One region of the Kitasatospora sp. NPDC059327 genome, then DNA from elsewhere that is predicted to be linked to it. Evidence: riboswitches for the same ligand, from Rfam matches in the RefSeq annotation. Region 1 holds a riboswitch; each other region holds the start of a gene.
The links. A riboswitch is a leader RNA that binds a small molecule or an ion and turns the genes downstream of it on or off. The one in region 1 is predicted to bind thiamine pyrophosphate.

Region 1 (7,077 bases):
TCGTACGGGCGCGGTTCGGTGAGCAGCTGGTCCATCACCTCCGGCGGGACGTCCAGCACGCTGGTGCGCTCGACCGGGGGCACCGCGACGGCCGGCCGGATCACCGAGGTCGGCTCGCTGGTCGGGTACCGCGGGCTGGTCCGGGTGGAGGCCGGCGGCTCGGCGTCCAGCTGGGCCGGGGTGAGCGCACGGCGGACCCGCTGGAGGGCGGCCAGCAGCTCGACCGCGTCGTACGGGCGGGCCCGCGGGTCGCGCGCGCAGGCCCCGGCCACTATCGCGTCCAGCTCGGGGACGACGCTCGGCACGGTCAGCGACGGCGCCGGGACGTCCTCGTGCAGATGGCGGTACATGACCTGGACCGGGTTCTCGCCGGTGTGCGGGCGGTGGCCGGTGAGCATCTCGTACAACAGGATGCCGGCCGCGTAGACGTCCACCCGCCGGTCCGTCGCGGCGCCGGGACGGATCTGTTCGGGGGCCAGGTAGGAGACGGTCCCGAGGACGGTGCCGGTGGTCGCGGTGCCGGAGCTCGCCGCGCCGTCGCCGGCGTCCAGCACCCGGACCAGGCCGAAGTCCGCGACCTTGACCAGGCCGCCGTCGGTGATCAGCACGTTCTCCGGCTTGACGTCGCGGTGCACCAGGCCGGCCCGGTGGGCGGCGCCGAGCGCGGCGAGCACCGGCTCCAGGATGTCCAGGCCGGCCCGGATGGACAGGGCGCCCCGGTCGCGGAGCAGGTCGCGCAAGGTCCGGCCGGGCACGTACTCCATCGCGAGGAACACGGTGGCGCCGTCGGCGCCCTGGTCGAACACGTTGACCACATTGGGGTGCGCGAGCCGCGCCACCGCCTTGGCCTCGCGGATGAACCGGCCGGTGAAGTCCTGGTCGCCGGCGAGCGAGGGGTGCATCACCTTGACCGCCACGACCCGGTCGAGCCGGGTGTCGGTGCCCCGGTAGACGGTGGACATCCCGCCGGCCGCGATGCGCTCCTCGACCCGGTACCGGCCGTCGAGCAGAGTACCGATCAGCGGGTCGTGCAGTGCCATGTCCACCTGGCGAGTCTAGGGCCCCGGGCCGGCGCGGGCCCCGGGAGACGCCGCTCCCGGGGCGCTCTGTGCCCGGCCTGTGACACCGCCGGGGCACCGCCGGCTCAGAACGCCGGGCGTTCCCGGGTGTCCAGGTCGGCCCGCCCGGCCATCGCCGAGGAGGCCTCGGCGTGGAAGCGGCGCGGGATCCGGCCGGCCCGGTGCGCGAGCCGGCCGGCCTCGACGGCGTGCCGCATCGCGTCGGCCATCAGCACCGGCTCCTGGGCCCGGGTCACCGCCGAGGCCAGCATCACCGCGGCGCAGCCCAGCTCCATCGCCAGGGCCACGTCCGAGGCGGTGCCGGCGCCCGCGTCCAGGATCACCGGGACGGTCGCGCTCTCCACGATCAGCTGGAAGTTGTGCGGATTGCGGATGCCCAGGCCGGAGCCGATCGGTGAGCCCAGCGGCATGATCGCCGCACAGCCGACGTCCTCCAGCTTCCGGGCCAGCACCGGGTCGTCGTTGGTGTAGGGGAGGACGGTGAAGCCGTCGTCGACCAGCGTCTCGGCCGCGTCCAGCAGCTCGATCGGGTCGGGCAGCAGGGTCCGCTCGTCGGCGATGACCTCCAGCTTCACCCAGTCGGTGCCGAGCGCCTCGCGGGCCAGCCGGGCCGTCAGCACGGCCTCGCCGGCGGTGTAGCAGCCGGCCGTGTTGGGCAGCACGCGGATGCCGTTGCGGGTCAGCACGTCCAGCACGGAACCCTGGGTGGTGGCGTCGACCCGGCGCATCGCCACGGTGGTCAGCTCGGTGCCGGAGACCCGCAGCGCCTGCTCCAGGACCTCCAGGCTGGGGGCGCCGCCGGTGCCCATGATCAGGCGCGAGCCGAAGGTCGTCCCGGCGATGGTGAACACGTCGTCGGCCATGGTCAGCCTCCCTGGACGGCGGTGAGGATCTCGACCCGGTCGCCCGCGGCCAGCCGCGTCAGGGACCAGGAACCGCGCGGCACCACGGCCTCGTTGAGCGCCGCGGCGACGCCGGAGTTGGCCCGGCTGAGGGTGGTCACCACCTCGGCCAGGGTGGTGGCGGCGGGTACCCGTCGGGGTGCGCCGTTGACGGTGAGTTCGATCTCGCTCATGCGGGGACCTTCGTGGTGAAACGGGTGGGGGAGAACGGCTCGGCGAGCTCGGGCGTGCGGCCGGTGGCCAGGTACTCGGCGACCAGGTCGGCCGTCACCGGGGTGAGCAGGACGCCGTTGCGGTAGTGGCCGGTGGCGGCGACCAGCCCGGGCAGGGCGGTCGGCCCGAGCAGCGGCGCGTTGTCCGGCGAGCCCGGGCGCAGCCCGGCGGAGGTCTCCACCAGCGGCAGCTCGGTGATGCCGGGGACCACCTCGTGGGCGTCGCGCAGCAGCTCGTACACCCCGCCGGCGGTGACGGTGGTGTCGTAGCCCTGCTCCTCGCTGGTCGCGCCGATCACCAGCTCGCCGTTCTCCCTCGGCACCAGGTAGAGGTGCCGGCCGCGCACCACCGCGCGGACGTTGCGGGAGAGGAACGGGCGGTAGGCCGGGGGGATCCGCAGCCGCAGGATCTGGCCCTTCACCGGGCGGATCGCCGGCAGCACCCCCGCGGGCAGGCCCGGCAGCAGATGGCTGCGGGAGCCGGCCGCGAGCACGGTCCGGTCGGCGGTCAGGGTCCGCGCGTCGCCCAGCCGGACGCCGACGGCCCGGCCGTCCTCGACCAGCAGCTCGGTGGCCTCGGCGCGGTGCAGCCGGACGCCCGCCCGCTCGCAGGCGAGGACCAGGGCCCCGGCCAGCCGGCGGCCGTCCACCTGGTGGTCCTCGGTGACGTGCAGGCCGCCGCGCACGGCCGGGGCGAGCATCGGCTCCAGCTTGCGGGCCTCCCGGCCGGTCAGCCACCGCGAGTCGAGGCCGAGCCGCTGGTGGAAGGAGTGCAGCTCGCGCAGCTCCTCGCGGTCGTCGGAGTCGAGGGCGACGGCCAGGGTGCCGCAGCGGCGGTAGCCGGTGTCCCGGCCGCCGGAGGCCTCGGTGAGCTCGGCGGCGAAGGCCGCGTAGCGCTCGTTGGAGGCCATCCCGAGGCGCAGCAACGGCTCCTCGCCGTACTGGAGTTCGGTCACGGGAGCGAGCATGCCGGCCGCGACCCGGGCCGCGCCGCCGCCCGGGTCCGGGTCGACCACCGCGATGTCCCGCAGCCCCAGCCGGGCCGCCCGCCAGGCGACGGCGAGGCCGATGACGCCGCCGCCGACGACCAGCACGTCGGCGTGGGTTCCTGCTGCCAAGCGTGTCAAAGTCGCTGCTCTCCCTTCGCCGGTATGACCCGGATCAGGTTCGGACGGTCGCAGGCCGTGTCAGCCCGCCTCTCAGCCCGGTCCGCCGGGCTCCCGTGATGGTGCCCCCACCATAACTCCGGGGGTCACCGCCACTGAAGGCGCGTACGAGGGGTGGACAGCGCGGTGGCCGGCGGGGTCGGCGGCGGGGTGGCGGACGGCCCTCCGGCGCCCCGCCGGGCGCCAGTACAGTGACGGGCGTGGCAGAGCTGAGCGGGACGGACCGGGCGGTCGTGGTCGGGGCGGGGCTGGCCGGGGCGCACTGCGCCGCCGGCCTGCGGCAGGGCGGGTGGCGGGGGCGGATCGTCCTGGTCGGCGAGGAGCCGCACCCGCCGTACGACCGGCCGCCGCTCTCCAAGGAGGTGCTGCTCGGCAAGGCCGACGCCACCCCGCTCGACCTCGACTTCGCGCGGCTGGGCGTCGAGCTGCTCACCGGCCGCCGCGCCACCGGGCTCACCCCCGGCGTGCTGCGCACCGACGGCGGCGACCTGCCCTACGACTCGCTGGTGATCGCCACCGGCGCGACCCCGCGCGCCCTGCCCGGTGCCGAGCGGGCCCACCTGCTGCACACCCTGGACGACGCGCTGGCGCTGCGCGCCCTGCTCCGCCCGGGCCTGCGCCTGGTGCTGGTGGGCGCCGGCTGGATCGGTGCCGAGGTGGCCACCGCCGCCCGGGCCGCCGGGTGCGAGGTCACCGTCGTGGAGGCCGGCCCGGCGCCCGTCCCCGGCGTGCTGCCCGCCGGGGTCGGCCACGCGATGGCGGCCTGGTACGCGGAGGCCGGCGTGGAACTGCGCTGCGGGGTGGGCGTCGCGGCGGTCGAGGCCGGTGCGGTGCTGCTGGCGGACGGCTCCCACCTGCCCGCCGACGAGGTCGTGGTCGGCATCGGGGCCCGCCCGGCCACCGGCTGGCTGGCCGGCTCCGGCGTCGCGCTGGACGAGGCCGGCGCCGTCCTGGTGGACGAGCGGCTGCGGACCACGCTGCCCGGCGTCTACGCGGCCGGCGACTGCGTGAGCTACCCGTCGGTCCGGTCCGGGGCCCGGTTGACCGTCCAGCACTGGGACCACGCGCTGCGCTCCGGCGGGGCGGCGGCCGCCGCCGTCCTCGGCGCGGACCTGCCGTACGACCCGGTGCCGTACTTCTGGTCGGAGCAGTTCGGTCGGACGGTGCAGTACGCCGGGCGGCACGGCGAGGGCGACGAGGTGGTCCTGCGCGGCTCCCCGCAGGACCCGTCCTGGGCGGTGCTGTGGCTGCGCGACGGCGTGCTGCGGGCGCTGCTGACGGTGGACCGCCCGCGCGATCTCACCCAGGGCCGCCGGCTGGTCGAACACGCCGTGGTGCTCGATCCGGTCCGGGCGGCGGACCCGGCGGTGGCACTGAAGTCGGCCGTCGCGGGGTAGCGCGGACGGACGCCTGGTGCGCGGCGGGCCGTGGAGGTGGCAGTCTGGTGACGTGAGTGAGATCGAAAGCAAGATTGAGTCCCTGGTCACCGAGTGGATGTACCTGCCCGACATCTCGGAGCAGTGGGGGGTCCGGGTCACCGAGGTGCGCGACCTGGTCAAGAACGGCGGGCTGATCGCCGTCCGGCGGGGTCCGAACAAGTCGCTCCAGGTGCCGGCCGCGTTCATCGACGGCCCGGGGCTGGTGAAGCACCTGTCCGGCACGCTGACGCTGCTGCGCGACTGCGGGTACAACGACGTGGAGATCCTGGAGTGGCTCTTCACCGAGGACCCGTCGCTGCCCGGCAGCCCGATCCAGGCGCTGCAGGAGAACCGCGGCACCGAGGTGAAGCGCCGTGCCCAGGCGATGCTGATCTGATGGCGGCGGACACACCGCGCCGGCGGCTCGCCGACGCCCGGCTCTACCTCTGCACCGACGCCCGCCGTGAGCGGGGCGACCTCGCGGAGTTCCTGGACGCGGCGCTGGCCGGCGGGGTGGACATCGTCCAGCTCCGCGACAAGGGCCTGGAGGCCAAGCAGGAGCTGGCGGCCCTGGAGGTCTTCGCCGACGCCTGCCGCCGCCACGGGAAGCTGCTCGCCGTCAACGACCGCGCCGACGTCGCGCACGCGGCCCGGCCGGACGTGCTGCACCTCGGGCAGGACGACCTGCCGGTACCGGCCGCCCGGGCGATCCTCGGCGAGGACGTGCTGATCGGCCGCTCCTGCCACGCCGAGTCCGAGGTGGACGCGGCGGTCGCCGAGCCCGGCGTGGACTACTTCTGCACCGGCCCGGTCTGGCCGACCCCGACCAAGCCGGGCCGCCACGCGCCCGGCCTCGGCCTGGTCTCCTACGCGGCGGGCCGGACCACCGACCGGCCGTGGTTCGCCATCGGCGGCATCGACCTCGACAACCTGGACGAGGTGCTGGCGGCCGGTGCGAGCCGGGTCGTGGTGGTGCGCGCCATCACGGCCGCGGACGACCCGGAGGCGGCGGCCGCCGCCTTCGCCCGGCGGTTGCGCGCGCTCTGACCCGACGGCCGCCGCCGTCCTCGGTACTCCCCGGTCCGCACGTTTTCGGACAGCTGGATCAGTACTTGCGGACGGTGGCGGCCTCGGCCAGCGCCAGCAGCACCTCGCGGGCCCGTTCGTCCGCCAGCGGCGCCGCCGCCAGCGCGGCCAGTGACTGCCGCATCAGCTCCTCGATCCGCCGCTCCACCCGCTCGGGCGCGCCGCTGCGCCCGACCAGCTCGCGCAGCCGGGCCACCTCCTCGGGGGCGAGGTCCGGTGCGCCGAGCCGTTCGTCCAGGTGCCGGGCGTCGGCGGGGGGCAGCCCCCGCATCGCGTGCGCGACCAGCAGCGTCCGCTTGCCCTCGCGCAGGTCGTCCCCGGCGGGCTTGCCGGTGACCGCCGGGTCCCCGAAGACGCCGAGCAGGTCGTCCCGCAGTTGGAACGCCTCGCCCAGCGGCAGCCCGAACGCCCCGTACGCCTCGACCAGCTCCGCACCGGCGCCCGCCAGCAGCGCGCCGACCTGCAACGGGCGCTCGATCGTGTACTTGGCCGACTTGTAGTGCAGCACGGTCTGCGCCCGGTCCAGCGCGCCCTCGTCGGTGGAGTCGCCGGCGACCGGCTCCAGGACGTCCAGGTACTGGCCGACCATGACCTCGGTGCGCATCAGGTCGAACGCCGGCTTGGCGGCCAGTACGGCGGCTGGCTCCAGTCCCGAGCGCAGGAACAGCTCGTCGCACCAGATCAGCAGCAGGTCACCGAGTAGCACCGCCGCCGAGGCGCCGAACTGCTCGCGGTCGCCGCGCCAGCCGCTCGCGCGGTGCAGCGCCTCGAAGCGGCGGTGGACGGAGGGTAGACCGCGCCGGGTGTCGCTGCGGTCCATCAGGTCGTCGTGGACCAGCGCGCTGGCCTGCAGCAGCTCCAGGGCGGCCGCGGCGTGCGCGATGCCCTCGCCGCGGCCACTGCCGCCGGCGCCGCGCCAGCCCCAGTAGCAGAACGCCGGGCGCAGCCGCTTGCCACCGTCCAGCAGGAAGTCGCGCAGGGCCTCGACGGCGGGCGCCAGCTGCGGGGAGATCTTCCCGAGCAGGGCCGACTGGCCGTCCATGAACCCCGCGAGGGCGGCGTTGACGCGCTCGCGCACGTCCTCCACGTCAATCGGGTTGGCCGGCCGGTTGCTGGACGAGGTCACGATGAGGCTCCGGAGGTTTCGCTGGGGGTGCGGCAAGCGTAGCCGGGCGGACGCGAACAGCTGTACGGACGCGCCCCCGGCACCCCTC
Region 2 (7,077 bases), on a different contig from region 1:
GCTGGTGGTGGGAGCGGCAGAGCCCGGACGCGCCGGTGCTCGCGGCGACCGGCGGGACGGTCTCGGCGGTCAGCCTGCCCGCGGCGGCCGGGGCCCGGGCCCTGGCCTACCTCGCCGCGCTGCGGCTCCCGCTCGGGCCGGTCCTGTCGATGCCCGGCCGCTACGCGATGCTGGTGGCCCCCTACTCGCTGGATGCGCTCGGCGAGATGCTCGCCCAACTGCCTTGGGTGCCAGGCTCGTTGCGGTACCACGGGTCGGGCGGCTTCCTGCCGCTGCCGCCCGGCGGCGGGGCGGGCGGCGGGGTGCGGTGGGTGCTCCCGCCGCGCCCGGCGGCGGACGGCGGCGTGTGGCTGCCCGAGGTCGGGCCGTTGCTGGGGGAGTTGGTCGAGGCGACGGTCCAACTGGACAGTGGGCGCTCGGCGTACTGACCGGGGCGCGCGCCGGGCTGCGTCGCGGCTTCCGCCGGCGCCGGGCCGGTGCGCCGGCGGGGGCTCCGGGGCCGAGGTGTTCCCGGGTGGCGCCGCCGCGGGCCGGGTGCCGATCGGCCCGCGGTGCCGATCGATCCGGGCACTGATCGGGCACGGTTCACCGGCCGGGCCCGGAAAACAAAAGATCCGGCCGCTGGCGACGGGGGATGCACCAGCGACCGGACTCTTTAGACAGTAACAAGGATCCGCGCCCGCGCCAATTTCCAAGAGCCCCTGCCCGCCCGGAAATTGCGGTACTGGCGGCCAATGTGACGCGTATCACCCGGATCCGAGTGACCTTTAGTTCAAGGTGACCTGACGGTTCACCAGGTTGGCGCGGGCCCGCCGCTCCTCACCGGTCAGCGGCGCGGGCTCGGCCAGCGTCTCGGCGAGCCGCTCGGCGAACTCGGCGGCCGGCTTCTCGCAGTCGGTGGCGGTCATGCTGAGCGGCAGGTCCCAGACCGGGACGGTCAGACCGTGCGCGCGGAAGGAGCCGACCAGGCGGGTGTCCGGGCCGAGCGAGGACTGGTCGGCGGCGGTGAGCCGGGCCAGCGCGTCCAGCAGCTGCTCCTCCGGCACGGTCATCACCCAGCGCAGGTGGTTCTTGTCCGGGGTGCCGCACCAGTACGCGGAGTCCACGCCGGTCAGCTTCTCGGTCGGGATCGCCGAGGCGTTGGCGCGCTCCAGGGAGGCGGCCACCTCGCCCGTCGCCGTGTCGGCGTCCTCCAGCCAGAACTCGAAACCGGTGTGCACGGCGGGCGTGAACGCGGCGGAGGTGTCCAGCAGGTCCTGCAGGCGGCGGCCGCCCGGGACGGTCCGGCGGGCGGGGACGGGCGAGCCCGGCTCGGCGGCCAGCGCCAGCTCCAGGGCGTCCGCCAGGTCGCGGCTCAGGTCGCCGGAGGCGGACTGGGTCTGCAGGCCGAGCAGGATCGAGCCGTCCTGGCGGCGCAGCGCCGGCCAGGCCAGCGGCAGCACGGTGGCCAGCGTCACCGACGGGACCTCGCCGTTGGCGGCCTCGGCCACGCCGGCGGCCAGCGTCAGCGGCACGGTCGCGGCCGGGACCAGCTCGCGCAGGGCGACCCAGTCGGCCTCGCCGGACAGGCCCTCGAACGGGCGGTGCACCAGTTCCTGCACGGCGTGCGAGGCCTCCCGGCCGTGGCAGGCCTTGTACCGGCGGCCCGAACCGCACGGGCAGTTCTCGCGGGCTCCGACCACGGGGATCTCCCCCGTGACGGCGGTGGTGGACTGGCTGCGCTGCGGCGCCTTCTTGGCGGCCTTCTTGCCCATGGTGCGGCTCTCCCGGGGACGGTTTCGGTGTGCTCCGGGCAGCCTACTGACGTTCCCCCGGCGCGTGGGCACGCGCCGGGGCGGGGAGTGCCCCGTGACGGGGCGGCGGACCGGACCGCGCGGGTCGGGCGCGCGAGCGGGCGTGGGGCCCGTCGTACCGGGGCGGGAGGGGCTCGGCCGCCGCCGTGGCGGAGGGGCCCGGGCGGGACCGCTGCTCGCAGCCGTCAGGCGCTGCGGGCGTCACCACCGGTCCGCCGGGCGTGGCGGGCCCGGGCGGGCAGCGCGGCCCACACCGTGACCTCGCCGGGCGCGTCGCGCACGCCCCAGTCGCTGGCCAGCTGGTCCACGATGCTCAGTCCGCGGCCGCCGCGCGAGGTCAACGACGGGCTGGCGGGGGCCGGCCGGGTCTGCGCACCGCCGTCGGTCACCTCCAGGGTGAGGATCCCGTCCGCGTGCATCTGCCAGCGGACCAGGACGCCGCCGTCGCTGTCGCCGTCGTCCGGCCGGGGTTCGTTCGAGGGGCCCGCGGTACCTGCCGGGCCGGCCGTACCCGATGCGCCCGCCGTACCCGATGCGCCCGACGAGGGAGCGCCGGGCGCCCTGACCGGTTCGGCCGGGCCCGACGGGACGCCGACGAGGATCTGGTCGACGATCTCCGCCCGGGCGCTGCGCCCGAGCACGGGCAGCGGGCCCAGTGGCCGTGCGTAACGACACGCATTGCTCAGCAGCTCGGAAAGGATCAGAACAGCATCATCAATGACCGGTTCCGGTATCTCCCGGTCACCGAGATCTCGACGCAGTCGGCGCCGTGCGACCCCGACACTCGATGGGCCGTGCGGCACTGCCATGGTCGATGAAGTCGGCACTTCACGCGCCACCATCAACGCCACCCCCGGACCTCCTTCAGCGTATGCCGAGGGATGGATGCCCCTTGGTCACACGTCGGAAACGACCGCGCGGCGATCCCGCGCGGACATTTCAAACCGAGCGACGCACGGTGCGCGGGAGGTGATTCCGCGCTCACCCTCTGTCGTGGAAGTGCATAATCTTCGCCAGAAAACGACAGGAAAAGGTTTGAGTCCGTACCAATGCGATCGCCGACCGGTGAGGCCGCAGGGGCGGACGAGGTCGAAGCGCGGCGGGTGGCCACCGGGCCCGGTGGGCTCCGCGGGGCGCCCGGGGTTCGAGGGTCGGCCCGGCGGTTCACGAGCCCCGCGGGAGGCGAAACGGTTCACCGGCCGAGCTGGGCCAGCACCTCCGCCGGACGGTTGGTGATGATCGCGGAGACCCCGAGCTCCAGGCAGAGCTCGACATCGGCGGGCTCGTCCACGGTCCAGACGTGCACCTGGTGGCCCAGCTCCCGCAGGCGCGTCACCAGCCGGGGTCTGGCCCGCACCAGGTCGATGCCCGGGCCGGCGATCCGCGCCCCGCCCGGCAGCGCGGCGCCCGGCCGCAGGCGGCCCTGCAGGGGCAGCGTCCGCTCGAACAGGAACACCCGCGGGTACTCCGGGGCGGCCGCGGCCACCCGCGTCAGGGCCAGCGAGGAGAAGCTCATGATCCGGGCCTGCGGGCGGTCGCCCTCCGGCGTCCCGCCGATCTTGAACCGGTCGAGCATCCGCAGCAGCTCGGCCTCCACCCGGCCGCGGAAGCGGACCGGGTGCTTGGTCTCGATCGCCAGGTCCACCGGGCGCCCGCAGTCGGTGACCAGCTCCAGCAGGCTCTCCAGCCGCAGGACGCCGCGCAGGGCCGGGTCCTGACTCGGCTCGCCCGTCTTCCAGGCGCCGAAGTCGTGCGCCTCCAACTGCGCCAGCGTCATCGAGGAGACCGTGCCCCGGCCGTCCGAGACCCGGCCGATCCGGCGGTCGTGCACACAGACCAGGTGCCCGTCGGCCGTCACCCGGACGTCGCACTCGACCGCGTCCGCGCCCTCGTCGAGCGCCCGGCGGTAGGCGGCGAGCGTGTGCTCGGGCAGGGCGTGCGAGGAACCGCGGTGGGCGATCACCTGGACGGACGGCGCGGTGCGCGCCGCCGCCGGGGAGAGGTCGGGGCTGGTCACGCCGTCCACGATAGGCGGCGGAAGTGACACGCAGGCGAAGACGGCCCCAACCTGCGGGGCCGTCTTCGCCTCGGTGCGCGGTGCGCGGTGTGCTTGCGCGATGCGTGGTGCGCCGTTGTCCGGCCCGGTGCGCGGACCGGGCCGGTCGGGTCAGGCCGCGGCGGTGCGCCGGGTGAGCGGCGTGAGCGCCCAGGTGGCCAGGGCCGGCACCAGGAAGCCGAACAGCGAGGCCGAGGTCCACTCCTGCGGCGTGAAGTGCAGCACCTCCTGGACGGAGGTCCAGAAGTCCGTCCACCAGCCGGCGATCGCGGTCGGCGCGATCACCTGGTAGACGGCGAAGCCGAGTGCCCAGGGCAGCAGCATCAGCCAGCGGGACGGCGCGTCGGCGGCGAGGTTCCAGCCGCGCCGCCCGGCGCCGAGGAAGTAGTCGACCGCCAGCACCGCGAACATCGGCACGAACACCGAGCCGATCAGGCCCAGGAAGGCGTAGTAGGAGTCGGTGAACTCGGTGATCTGCAGCGCCAGCACGGTGATCAGCAGACCGGTGCCGCCGGTCAGCACCCGGCGGTCCACCTTCGGCAGCAGGTTGTGGACCGACATCGCGGTCGAGTACACGTTGGCGAAGGACTGGTCGGTCTCGCGCAGCACCAGCACCAGCAGGAAGAGCCAGCCGGCCCAGACGCCCAGGAAGGAGTCGAAGATCCGGGTGGCGTCGCCGTCGGCCTGCAGCAGCGCGAACAGGCCGAGCACGTAGCACCAGACCTGGGCGAGGGTGTAGCCGGAGAAGCTGCCCCAGAACGCGGAGCGGGCGGTGCGCGAGTGCCGGGTGTAGTCGGCGGCCAGCGGGACGAAGGAGATCGACACCGCGATCATCGCGTCGGTGGCCCGGAGGAAGCCGTGCCAGTTGCCCGCGCCCGGGTCGGACACCCCGTTGCGGCCCAGCTGGACGGTGAAGTACACCATCGCCACCGCGACAGCGGCGGCGACGAAGCGGCGGAGCACCGCGATGGCGCCGAGCGGCCAGATCGTCAGCGCGGTGGTGACCGCGCCCGCCAGCACGACGAACACCCAGCGGTAGCCCTCGGTGTGCGCCACCGTCTGCGCGCCCATCGCGATGACCAGCAGCTCGTACACGCCCCAGCCGACGCACTGGACGATGTTCAGCACCGTCGGCACGTAGGAGAGCCTGGTCCCGAACAGCCCGCGCAGGTTGGCCATCGCCGGTGCGCCGGTCCGGGCCCCGATCAGCGCGGCCACGCCGAGCATCGCGGTGCCGACCACGGTGCCGACGACGATCGCGGTCACGGCGGCGGCCAGCGACAGCTCGCTGCCCGGTGCGCCGAGCACGGTGGCGGCGGTGGTGAAGCCGATCAGGCTGACGCCGAGGTTCATCCAGAGCGCGAAGTGGTCCCGGAAGCGCAGCGTGCGCGGCGGCTCGGTGTCCAGGACGAACGGGGCCTCGACCCGGTCGGTCCGGTCCGGTCGGTCCAGCACGGCGGTGGCGGTGCCCGTGGAACCGGGTGCGCCGCCGGCGGCGTCGGAGGGAGCGGACGACTCGGGGAAATCCTTGGACGCGGGCGCGCCCGAAGAAGAGGATGGCGAAGCAGGCGGCATGGCCGATACTCCCTACGCCGGCATTACCCGGACAGGTTCCGGCGGTCTGCGCCCCCTCGACGGTCCGCCCACGGATGTCGTGGCGTACGGTCGACCGGCGCACTCTCAGCCTGGTGGGTCCAAGCTCCCGCGTGTCAGTTTTGTGCGACAGGCTAACCGGCCCGGGGGTGAACGCCAAGGCCAGGCGTCCGGCGGTCCGCATCGCGGGACGCCCGGGGCGTGCTCCGAGGGTGTTCCGCGGGGCGTCCCGAGGGTTCCACCGGGGGGTCGGGTCGGGGGGTCGGGTCGGGGGGGCGGTCGGGGCGCCGGAGGGGGCCGCTGTCGGGCCGGGCTAAGGATTCTTATGAGTTCTTCAGAGGGGTCCTTACGGCAATCGAATCGAGTGTGCGAAAAACTATGGTTGTTGGTCCTGTCAGCTATGGAGGTCGTCCGTGAGCACCGAGCGCGAGGTTGGGCCCACCGGGCCACAGGGGGAGCAGCCCTCCGACGGTCAGGGGGTCGTGGGTCCCGCTCATGACGGTCCGGCGCCCGCCGCCCCGGCCGCGCCGGAGTCCGGCGGGTTCACGCCGACGCTGGCGTTCAGCAAGGTCGGCGCCCCGGAGCCGGCGCCCGCCGTCCCGGCCGAGCCGGTCGCGGCTCCCGCGCCGGTCGTGGCCGAGGCCGGGTACATCGACGCACCCCCGCCGGTCCTGCCGCCCGTACCGGCCGCGCCCGCGGCCCCGGTGGCGGCCCCCGCCGCCGCGCCGGTCACCAACCCGTACGCCACCCCGGGCACCCCGGTCGCGGCGGCCCACGACCCGTACGGCGCCCCGGCGGCACCCCCCGCCCCGGCCGCGCACCACCCGTTCGGCGCCGGCCAGCCGCTCGGCGGCTGGGGCGCCCACGACGCTCCGCCCGCCGCGCCCGGCGGCCCGGGGTACCCGGGCGGACCGCTCGGCTACCCGGCCGACTACCCGGGTGCCCCCGAGCCCGGCGGTCCGCGCAAGAAGCGCGGCGGTCTGATCGCGCTGATCGCCGCCGTCGCCCTGGTCGCCGGTGTGGCCGGTGGCGCGCTCGGCGTGGCCGTCGCGGACCGCGACGGCGGCGGCATCTCCGCCTCGGACGACCACAGGAGCACCACCGTCCAGGCGAACAACACCCAGAAGACCGAGCCCGTCCCCGGCTCCGTCGCCGGCATCGCGCAGAAGGCGCTGCCCAGCGTCGTCACCATCAAGGCGCAGGGCAACGGCGAGTCGGGCACCGGCACCGGCTTCGTCTTCGACACCGAGGGCCACATCCTCACCAACAACCACGTCGTCGCGCCCGCCTCCAACGGCGGCAAACTGACCGTCAAGTTCGCCGACGGAAGCTCCTACAACGCCTCGGTGCTCGGCCGCGCCGAGGGCTACGACGTCGCCGTGGTGAAGCTCGACAGCCCGCCCAAGGACAAGCTGACGCCGCTTCCGCTGGCCGACTCCGACAAGGTCAACGTCGGCGACTCCACGATCGCCATCGGCGCGCCGTACGGCCTGGAGTCCACCGTCACCACCGGCATCATCAGTGCCAAGGACCGTCCGGTCGCCTCCGGCGACGAGACCGGCGCGCAGTCCTCCTACATGAACGCCCTGCAGACCGACGCCTCCATCAACCCCGGCAACTCCGGCGGCCCGCTGC
Region 3 (7,077 bases), on a different contig from region 1:
TCTGCGCCGGGTAACGGTCGACGAGGTACTCGAACGCGCCGGAACCGCGTTGGGGACCACGCTCGATCCGCCGACGGTGGTCCGCAAGCGCCGGTCCGTCGGCGCCCGCACCGGGAGCGGCACGTGAGTGCGGATCGAGCGGCGCGGACGGGACCGGATCGGCGTCCAGGGCGGGGACGGCACCTCGTCGGCCGAAGCGCTGAGCGGCATCGCCAAGCCCGCCTGGCCGGCCGGCGTCGCGTGGCGGGACGAGGCCGAGCCGGTGATGTGACGGGCCGACGAGACCGGGCTCCTGCCCTCCGCCCCGGACCGGGCGGAGCGCCGCGCCGGGAAGCCCCCTCCTGCCTCCCGGTGCGGCGCCGTTCTCGATGACCGTCAGTCGGCCAGGGGGAGGTAGACCCGGTTCCCCTGGGCCGCGAACTCCTCGGCCTTGGCCTGCATGCCGGCCAAGGCCTCGGCGTCGTAGCCGGAGGCGACCGCCGAGGAGCCCTCGCCGTGCTCGGCGCGGATCTGCTGGGAGATCTTCATCGAGCAGAACTTCGGGCCGCACATCGAGCAGAAGTGGGCCGTCTTGGCGGGCTCGGCGGGGAGCGTCTCGTCGTGGAACTCGCGGGCCGTCTCCGGGTCGAGGGCCAGGTTGAACTGGTCCTCCCAGCGGAACTCGAAGCGGGCGTCGGAGAGCGCGTCGTCCCAGGCCTGGGCGCCGGGGTGGCCCTTGGCGAGGTCGGCGGCGTGGGCGGCGATCTTGTAGGTGATGACGCCGGTCTTGACGTCGTCCCGGTTGGGCAGGCCCAGGTGCTCCTTGGGGGTGACGTAGCAGAGCATCGCGGTGCCCCACCAGGCGATCATCGCGGCGCCGATGCCCGAGGTGATGTGGTCGTAGCCGGGGGCGACGTCCGTGGTCAGCGGGCCGAGGGTGTAGAACGGCGCCTCGTCGCAGATCTCCTTCTGGAGATCCATGTTCTCCCGGATCTTGTTCATCGGGACGTGGCCCGGTCCCTCGATCATCACCTGGACGTCGCGTTCGCGGGCGATCCGGCCGAGTTCGCCCAGCGTCCGCAGCTCGGCGAACTGCGCCTCGTCGTTGGCGTCCGCGATCGAGCCGGGGCGCAGGCCGTCACCGAGCGAGAAGGTGACGTCGTAGCTCGCGAGGATCTCGCAGAGCTCCTCGAAGTTGGTGTAGAGGAAGTTCTCCTGATGGTGCGCCAGGCACCAGGCGGCCATGATCGAGCCGCCGCGCGAGACGATGCCGGTCTTGCGGCGGGCCGTCAGCGGCACGTACCGCAGCAGCACACCGGCGTGCACGGTCATGTAGTCGACGCCCTGCTCGCACTGCTCGACGATCGTGTCGCGGTAGACGTCCCAGCTGAGCTCCTCGGCCCGGCCGTCGACCTTCTCCAGCGCCTGGTAGAGCGGCACCGTGCCGATCGGCACCGGGGAGTTGCGCAGGATCCACTCACGGGTGGTGTGGATGTTGCGGCCGGTGGAGAGGTCCATGACGGTGTCGGCGCCCCAGCGGGTGGCCCAGGTCATCTTCTCCACCTCCTCCTCGATCGAGGAGGTGACGGCGGAGTTGCCGATGTTGGCGTTGATCTTCACCAGGAAGTTGGTGCCGATGATCGACGGCTCCACCTCGGGGTGGTTCACGTTGACCGGGATGACGGCGCGCCCGCGCGCCACCTCCTCGCGGACGTACTCCGGGGCCAGGCCCTCGCGCAGGGCCACGAACTCCATCTCCGGGGTCACCACGCCGCGCCTGGCGTAGGCGAGTTGGGTGACGGAGGCGCCGGAACGGCCGCGCAGCGGGCGGCGCGGGCGGCCGGGGAAGACGGCGTCGAGGTTGCGCAGGTTCCCGCCGCGCGGCGAGGTGTGCTTGATCCCGTCGTCCTCCGGGCGGGCCTCCCGGCCGTCGTACTCCTCGACGTCGCCGCGCTGGCGGATCCAGGCGTCGCGCAGCGGCGGCAGGCCGCGGCGCACATCGGCCTCGTACGCGGGGTCGGTGTACGGGCCCGACGTGTCGTAGAGCGGGACGGTCCGGCCGTTGGTGAGGACGACCTCGCGGTACGGGACGCGCAGGTCGGGGCGGGACCCTTCGCGGTAGGCCTTGCGCCAGGCCGGGGTCGGGTAGCCGGTGCCCGCGCTTCCGGTGCCCGCGCTCCCGGCGTCCTGGTTCCGGGCAGACTGCGGCTGTGCATCGAACGTGGTCATCAGACCTTCTACTCCCTACGCCGGCATTACCCGGTCAGGTTCCTGCGGTCGACGCAGCGTTCGGCACGTCCAGCGACGTTCCGGTCAGCGCCCTCTCAGCCCGGTGCTCCGAGCTCCCGTGTCCGCAGGCGGTGTTGCCTGCGCATGACGTCCAACACCGTAGCGAGCGAATCGCCGCTGGTCCAGAGGGGGTCCGTCCAGCGCCGGCCGGCTCCGGCCCGAACGTTTGATCACCGACGGTACGATCCTCGCGCACGCGTTCGCGCACGACCGGCACGTAGTCGGTCCACCTGCGCCACCATCTGGGGGATCACCATGAGGACTTCGCGCCTCCTTGTCACCTGTGCGGCCGTCACCGCGAGTCTCGGCCTGGGCCTGGGTGCGGCATCCGCCGCCCCGCTCGCCGATCCGACCGCGACGCCCACCACCACCGCCTCGAACGCGAGCGGAACCGCCGCACCGAGCACCGGGCCGACCGGCGACGCCACCGAACCGGCGCCGAGCACGGCGCCCACCACCGCACCGAGCACGGCACCGAGCACGGCACCGAGCACGGCACCGACCGCCGTCCCGACGGAGACGCCGACCGGCACCCCGACCGCCACCCCGACCGCCACCCCGTCGGCCACCCCGTCGGCCACCCCGACCGGTACGCCGACCCCGACCGGCAGCCCCTCGGCGCAGCCCTGCTCCTTCGCCCACCGCCCGGTCGCGACCGTCCCGGTCTCCTGGAACGGGACCGGCTACGCCAGGCTGACCCTGGTGAAGGGCGGGCCGGCCGTCGAATCCACCATCACCGTCCGCAACACCACGGGCTACGACCTGCCCGACTTCACCACCAAGTTCACCGTGATCGGGCACGGCGCCCGCGCCTTCACCGTGGAGACGAAGTTCCCCGGCGGCGCCTGGGCCACCGGGACCCCGGTCAAGGCGAGCAGCGACAACTGGCTCCAGGTGCCGCTCCAGTCCTTCCGGCTCGCCAAGGACCAGTCACTGACCTTCGAGATCCGCCTGGCCGCCGGCCGCGACGCGGTCGCGGAGACGGTGGGTGCCAGCGTGTCCGGCCAGTCCTCCTTCACGTACGAGCAGCCCGGCCGGGACTACTGCCAGACCATCGCGGACAGCTCCGCCGCCATCACCGTCACCGAGGCGGCCGGCACCGGCAGCACGCCGTCGACGCCCGGCACGACGGCCTCCCCGGCCTCGACCACGACGGCCGTCCCCGCCGCCGGCACCCGCCCCACCGGCACCCCGAGCCCCTCGATGAGCCCGGTCGCCGGCAGCGGCGGCACCGCCACCACCAGCGCTCAGGGCGCCCAACTGGCGCACACCGGAGCCGGTTCGACCACTCCGCTGGCCGCCGGCGCGGTCGGCGCGGTGGCCGTGGGCCTCGCCACCGTCCTCGTGGTGCGGCGCCGCCGGGAGCACGCCGGGTCCTGAGCCCGGGGCCGCCGCCGGTGCCCGTCCGCCTGTCGACCGGCGGACGGGCACCGGCCTTCCGGCGCACCGGCGGACGAGCCCACCGGGGTGGCACACTGGCCGACATGGTCGGACTGGCGGGGCGGGTCAGCGGGGCGGTCGGTGCGGGGCTGGTCGGCGAGGTGATGGTGCACGTTCCGGAGCGCCGGGGCACGGAGGCGTTCCTCGCCTATCTCGCCGTCCCGGGCGACCGACTGCCGGTCGGGACACCGGTGGTGGTGATCGAGTACCAGCCGCCCCGGACGGTCTACGTGGCGCCGGTGCTTCCGTGACGAGCTTGTGACAGGCCGTCACGTCCTTTCTCTTCTCTTCGGGTTGTACCGGGCGGACAATCCGAAACGGCGCATCTCATGTGCCGAGAGGGGGAGTTGAACCATGGTGTACGTCATCATCGGGGCAGCCGCCGCGGTGCTGCTGGCGGGAATCACGCTCTTCAAACTCATGTGGCGGGTGGCCGAGCCCAACGAGGCGCTGATCATCTCGGGCTCCCGGCACCGGACCGAGGGGGTCGGGGACGGTCTGGGCTTCCGGATCGTCACCGGCCGGGGGACTTTCGTCACGCCGGGCCTGCAAGGTGTCCGCCGGCTCTCGCTGGACCTCAACGAGGCCGAGCTGAACGTCGAGTGCGTCACCACCCAGGGAATCCCGGTCCGGGTCAAGGGCGTGGTGATCTTCAAGGTCGGCGACGACGACGTCTCGATCGCCAATGCCGCCCGGCGCTTCCTGGACCAGCAGAAACTGATCAGCCAGCGGGTCCACAACGTCTTCGCCGGGCACCTGCGCTCGATCGTCGGCGGGCTCACCGTCGAGGACATGATCCGCGACCGCGAGCGGCTCACGGGGGAGACCAGGGCCGCCTCCGGTCTGGAGATGGAGAAGCTCGGGCTGATCATCGACACCCTGCAGATCCAGGAGATCATCGACCCGACCGGCTACATCAAGAACCTCGCCATCCCGCACGCCGCGGCCGTCCAGCGGGACGCCCGGATCGCCCAGGCCGAGGCCGACCGGATGGCCACCGAGGCGGAGCAGGAGGCCGCCGCCCGCAAGGCCGAGGCCACCCGCAACAGCGCCATCCAGCAGTCCGCCTACCAGGCCGAACGCGACACCGCCAACGCCCGGGCCGAGCAGGCCGGACCGCTCGCCGAGGCCGCCTCCCGGCAGGAGGTGGTCGTCCAGGAGACGAAGGTCGCCGAGCTGGAGGCGCGCCGCAAGGAGCAGCAGCTGCAGATCGAGGTCCGCAAGCCGGCCGACGCCAAGGCGTACGAGACCCGCACCCGGGCCGACGCCGACCGCGACGCCCGGATCTCCGCCGCGCAGGCCCACGCCCAGGAGACCCAGCTGAAGGCCGCCGCCGAAGCCGGCCAGGTCAGGATCACGGCCGAGGCGGCGGCGGACGCCACCCGGCTGCGCGCGCTGGCCGAGGCCGAGGCGACCAGGGCCACCGGGCAGGCCGAGGCCGCGGCCGCCGAGGCCCGCGGGCTGGCGGAGGCGGAGGCGGCCAAGGCGATCGGGCTCGCCAAGGCGGCGGGCATCCAGGCCCGGGCCGCCGCCCTCGCGGAGAACCAGGACGCGGTGGTGGCGCAGGAGTTGGCGGAGAAGTGGCCGGACATCGTGCTGGCGGCCGCGCAGTCCTTCGGCAATGTGGAGCACATGGTGCTGCTCAACGGCGCCGAGGGGGTGGGCGAACTGTTCGCCAAGGCGCTCACGATGGGCGGGACCGGCCTCGGGCTGGCCCGCCAGCTGCTCACCACCCTGCACGGGCCCGAGCAGTCGGGCCCGGCCGCGGGAGCGGCGACGGCGGCGACCGGCGCGGGCGCCACGGCCGCCGTGGTGCCCGTCCAGCAGATCCCGGTCGAGGAGTGAGACCCTCCCCCGGAACGATCGGGTAGCCGCCCGCGCCCACCCGAGTACCCGTACTCAGGTGGGCGCGGGCACGCCCGCTGCGCCCACGCGCCGTCTACGGGCCGGGCGATCCGCACCTCGCCCCGCAGGTACTGGCTCGGGTGCGGCACGGAGTCCCGCTGCTCCCGGGCGGCGACGTCCGGATCGGCCTGACCGCCGTACAGAGCCTCGCCGACGCGTGCCTGGCCGCCCTGGGCCCGACCGGCCCCACTGGCGGCCGGGCTGGGACCTCGACACGGTCCTGCCCTTCGGCGGTACCGCCGCCGACGCCTCCACCGACGACTGACGCCCGCACCCCCCGAGGGGGTACGGGCGTCCGGGTCCGGCCGGCGGCTCAGCTCTTGGCGGCCTTCTTCACCAGGATCACCACGGCCGCGGCGATCCCGACCACCACCAGCAGCTTGAACACCAGGCTCAGCAGCGCGCCCACCACGCCGAAGACGAAGCCGATGATGTTCCAGGCCAGGATCAGCACCAGCACCGGGACAACGATGTTGCGCACCCACGAGGGCAGCGACTTCCAGAACTCAGCCATGTCCGTTCCTTCTCTCCCCTCGGGCCGGCTGCCGTCCGGTGCCGCATCCCGCTTTGCTTTCGATACTTCGATCGTACGGTGACGCACGGGCCGGAACGAGAGCCAACGGCCCGGAGAGAACCCGGAGATCACCCCTACCCCGGCCCCCGGGGAGACCCTGGGGGAGAAACGCGCGAACACCCCCGCCCCGAGGACGGGAGAACCGGCGCGGGACCGGAATCCCGGGGAGGGTCGGGGTGCCGCCGCCCCCGGGGAGGCGCCGGGCCGGCGTCAGACCGGCCAGCGCTCGCCGCGCCAGGCGGCGTCCCAGAACATCCACTCGTACCGCGAGGTGGTGGTGAAGTGCTCCACCACCCGACGGCGTTCGGCCGGGGAGATCTCCTCGCCGAGCCGGTCGGTCAGGGCGAGGACCCGACGCACCACGGACTGGAACGCCTCGTCACCGTAGGTGGCGATCCACTTGGCGTACAGCGGGTCGGGCGAGCCCTCGGCGAGCAGCCGGTCGCCGACCCGGGCGTAGATCCAGTAGCAGGGCAGCACCGCGCCGACCGCCTCCGCGAAGGAGCCGCCGTACACCGTCGCCAGCAGGTAGCTGGTGTAGGCCCGGGTGGTGGGCAGGACCGGCTCGGCGGCGGCCTGCTCGGCGTCGGCGCCGAAGGCCGTCATGAACTCCGCGTGCATGCCCTGCTCGGCCGCCAACGCGCCGACCGCGTCGTCCGCGAAGGCTCGCACATCCTCCTCGGCGGGCGCCTTGGCGGCGCAGACGGCGAGTGCGCGGGCGTAGTCGCGCAGGTAGTGCGAGTCCTGGACGACGAAGTGGCGGAACGCCTCGCGCGGCAGGGTGCCGTCGGTGAGGCCGCCGATGAAGGGGTGGTCGAGGATCTCGGCGTAGATCGGCTCGATCGCCGCCCAGAGTTCTTCCGTCAGGCTCAGACTCATGTCCCGACCCT

Region 2: another riboswitch for thiamine pyrophosphate. It lies ahead of ACFXHB_RS06170 (purine-cytosine permease family protein); the one in region 1 lies ahead of thiO (glycine oxidase ThiO).
Region 3: another riboswitch for thiamine pyrophosphate. It lies ahead of thiC (phosphomethylpyrimidine synthase ThiC); the one in region 1 lies ahead of thiO (glycine oxidase ThiO).

The regions. Positions count from the first base shown of each region.
Region 1 covers NZ_JBHYYB010000013.1:116,168-123,244, reverse strand. Annotated here, with positions in the region: gene pknB (Stk1 family PASTA domain-containing Ser/Thr kinase) at 1-1,040, opposite strand, end outside; gene ACFXHB_RS11205 (thiazole synthase) at 1,145-1,942, opposite strand; gene thiS (sulfur carrier protein ThiS) at 1,945-2,154, opposite strand; gene thiO (glycine oxidase ThiO) at 2,151-3,311, opposite strand; TPP riboswitch at 3,315-3,427, opposite strand; gene ACFXHB_RS11190 (NAD(P)/FAD-dependent oxidoreductase) at 3,551-4,756, shown strand; gene ACFXHB_RS11185 (Rv2175c family DNA-binding protein) at 4,809-5,174, shown strand; gene thiE (thiamine phosphate synthase) at 5,174-5,824, shown strand; gene ACFXHB_RS11175 (polyprenyl synthetase family protein) at 5,883-6,989, opposite strand.
Region 2 covers NZ_JBHYYB010000006.1:109,478-116,554, reverse strand. Annotated here, with positions in the region: gene ACFXHB_RS06190 (bifunctional DNA primase/polymerase) at 1-428, shown strand, start outside; gene ACFXHB_RS06185 (DUF5926 family protein) at 768-1,754, opposite strand; gene ACFXHB_RS06180 (ATP-binding protein) at 1,979-2,434, opposite strand; gene ACFXHB_RS06175 (glycerophosphodiester phosphodiesterase family protein) at 2,986-3,810, opposite strand; gene ACFXHB_RS06170 (purine-cytosine permease family protein) at 3,961-5,304, opposite strand; TPP riboswitch at 5,417-5,565, opposite strand; gene ACFXHB_RS06165 (S1C family serine protease) at 5,856-7,077, shown strand, end outside.
Region 3 covers NZ_JBHYYB010000122.1:3,496-10,572, reverse strand. Annotated here, with positions in the region: gene ACFXHB_RS39335 (hypothetical protein) at 128-271, shown strand; gene thiC (phosphomethylpyrimidine synthase ThiC) at 376-2,208, opposite strand; TPP riboswitch at 2,204-2,338, opposite strand; gene ACFXHB_RS39325 (LPXTG cell wall anchor domain-containing protein) at 2,524-3,648, shown strand; gene ACFXHB_RS39320 (hypothetical protein) at 3,753-3,959, shown strand; gene ACFXHB_RS39315 (SPFH domain-containing protein) at 4,063-5,553, shown strand; gene ACFXHB_RS39310 (DUF5326 family protein) at 5,927-6,127, opposite strand; gene tenA (thiaminase II) at 6,398-7,066, opposite strand.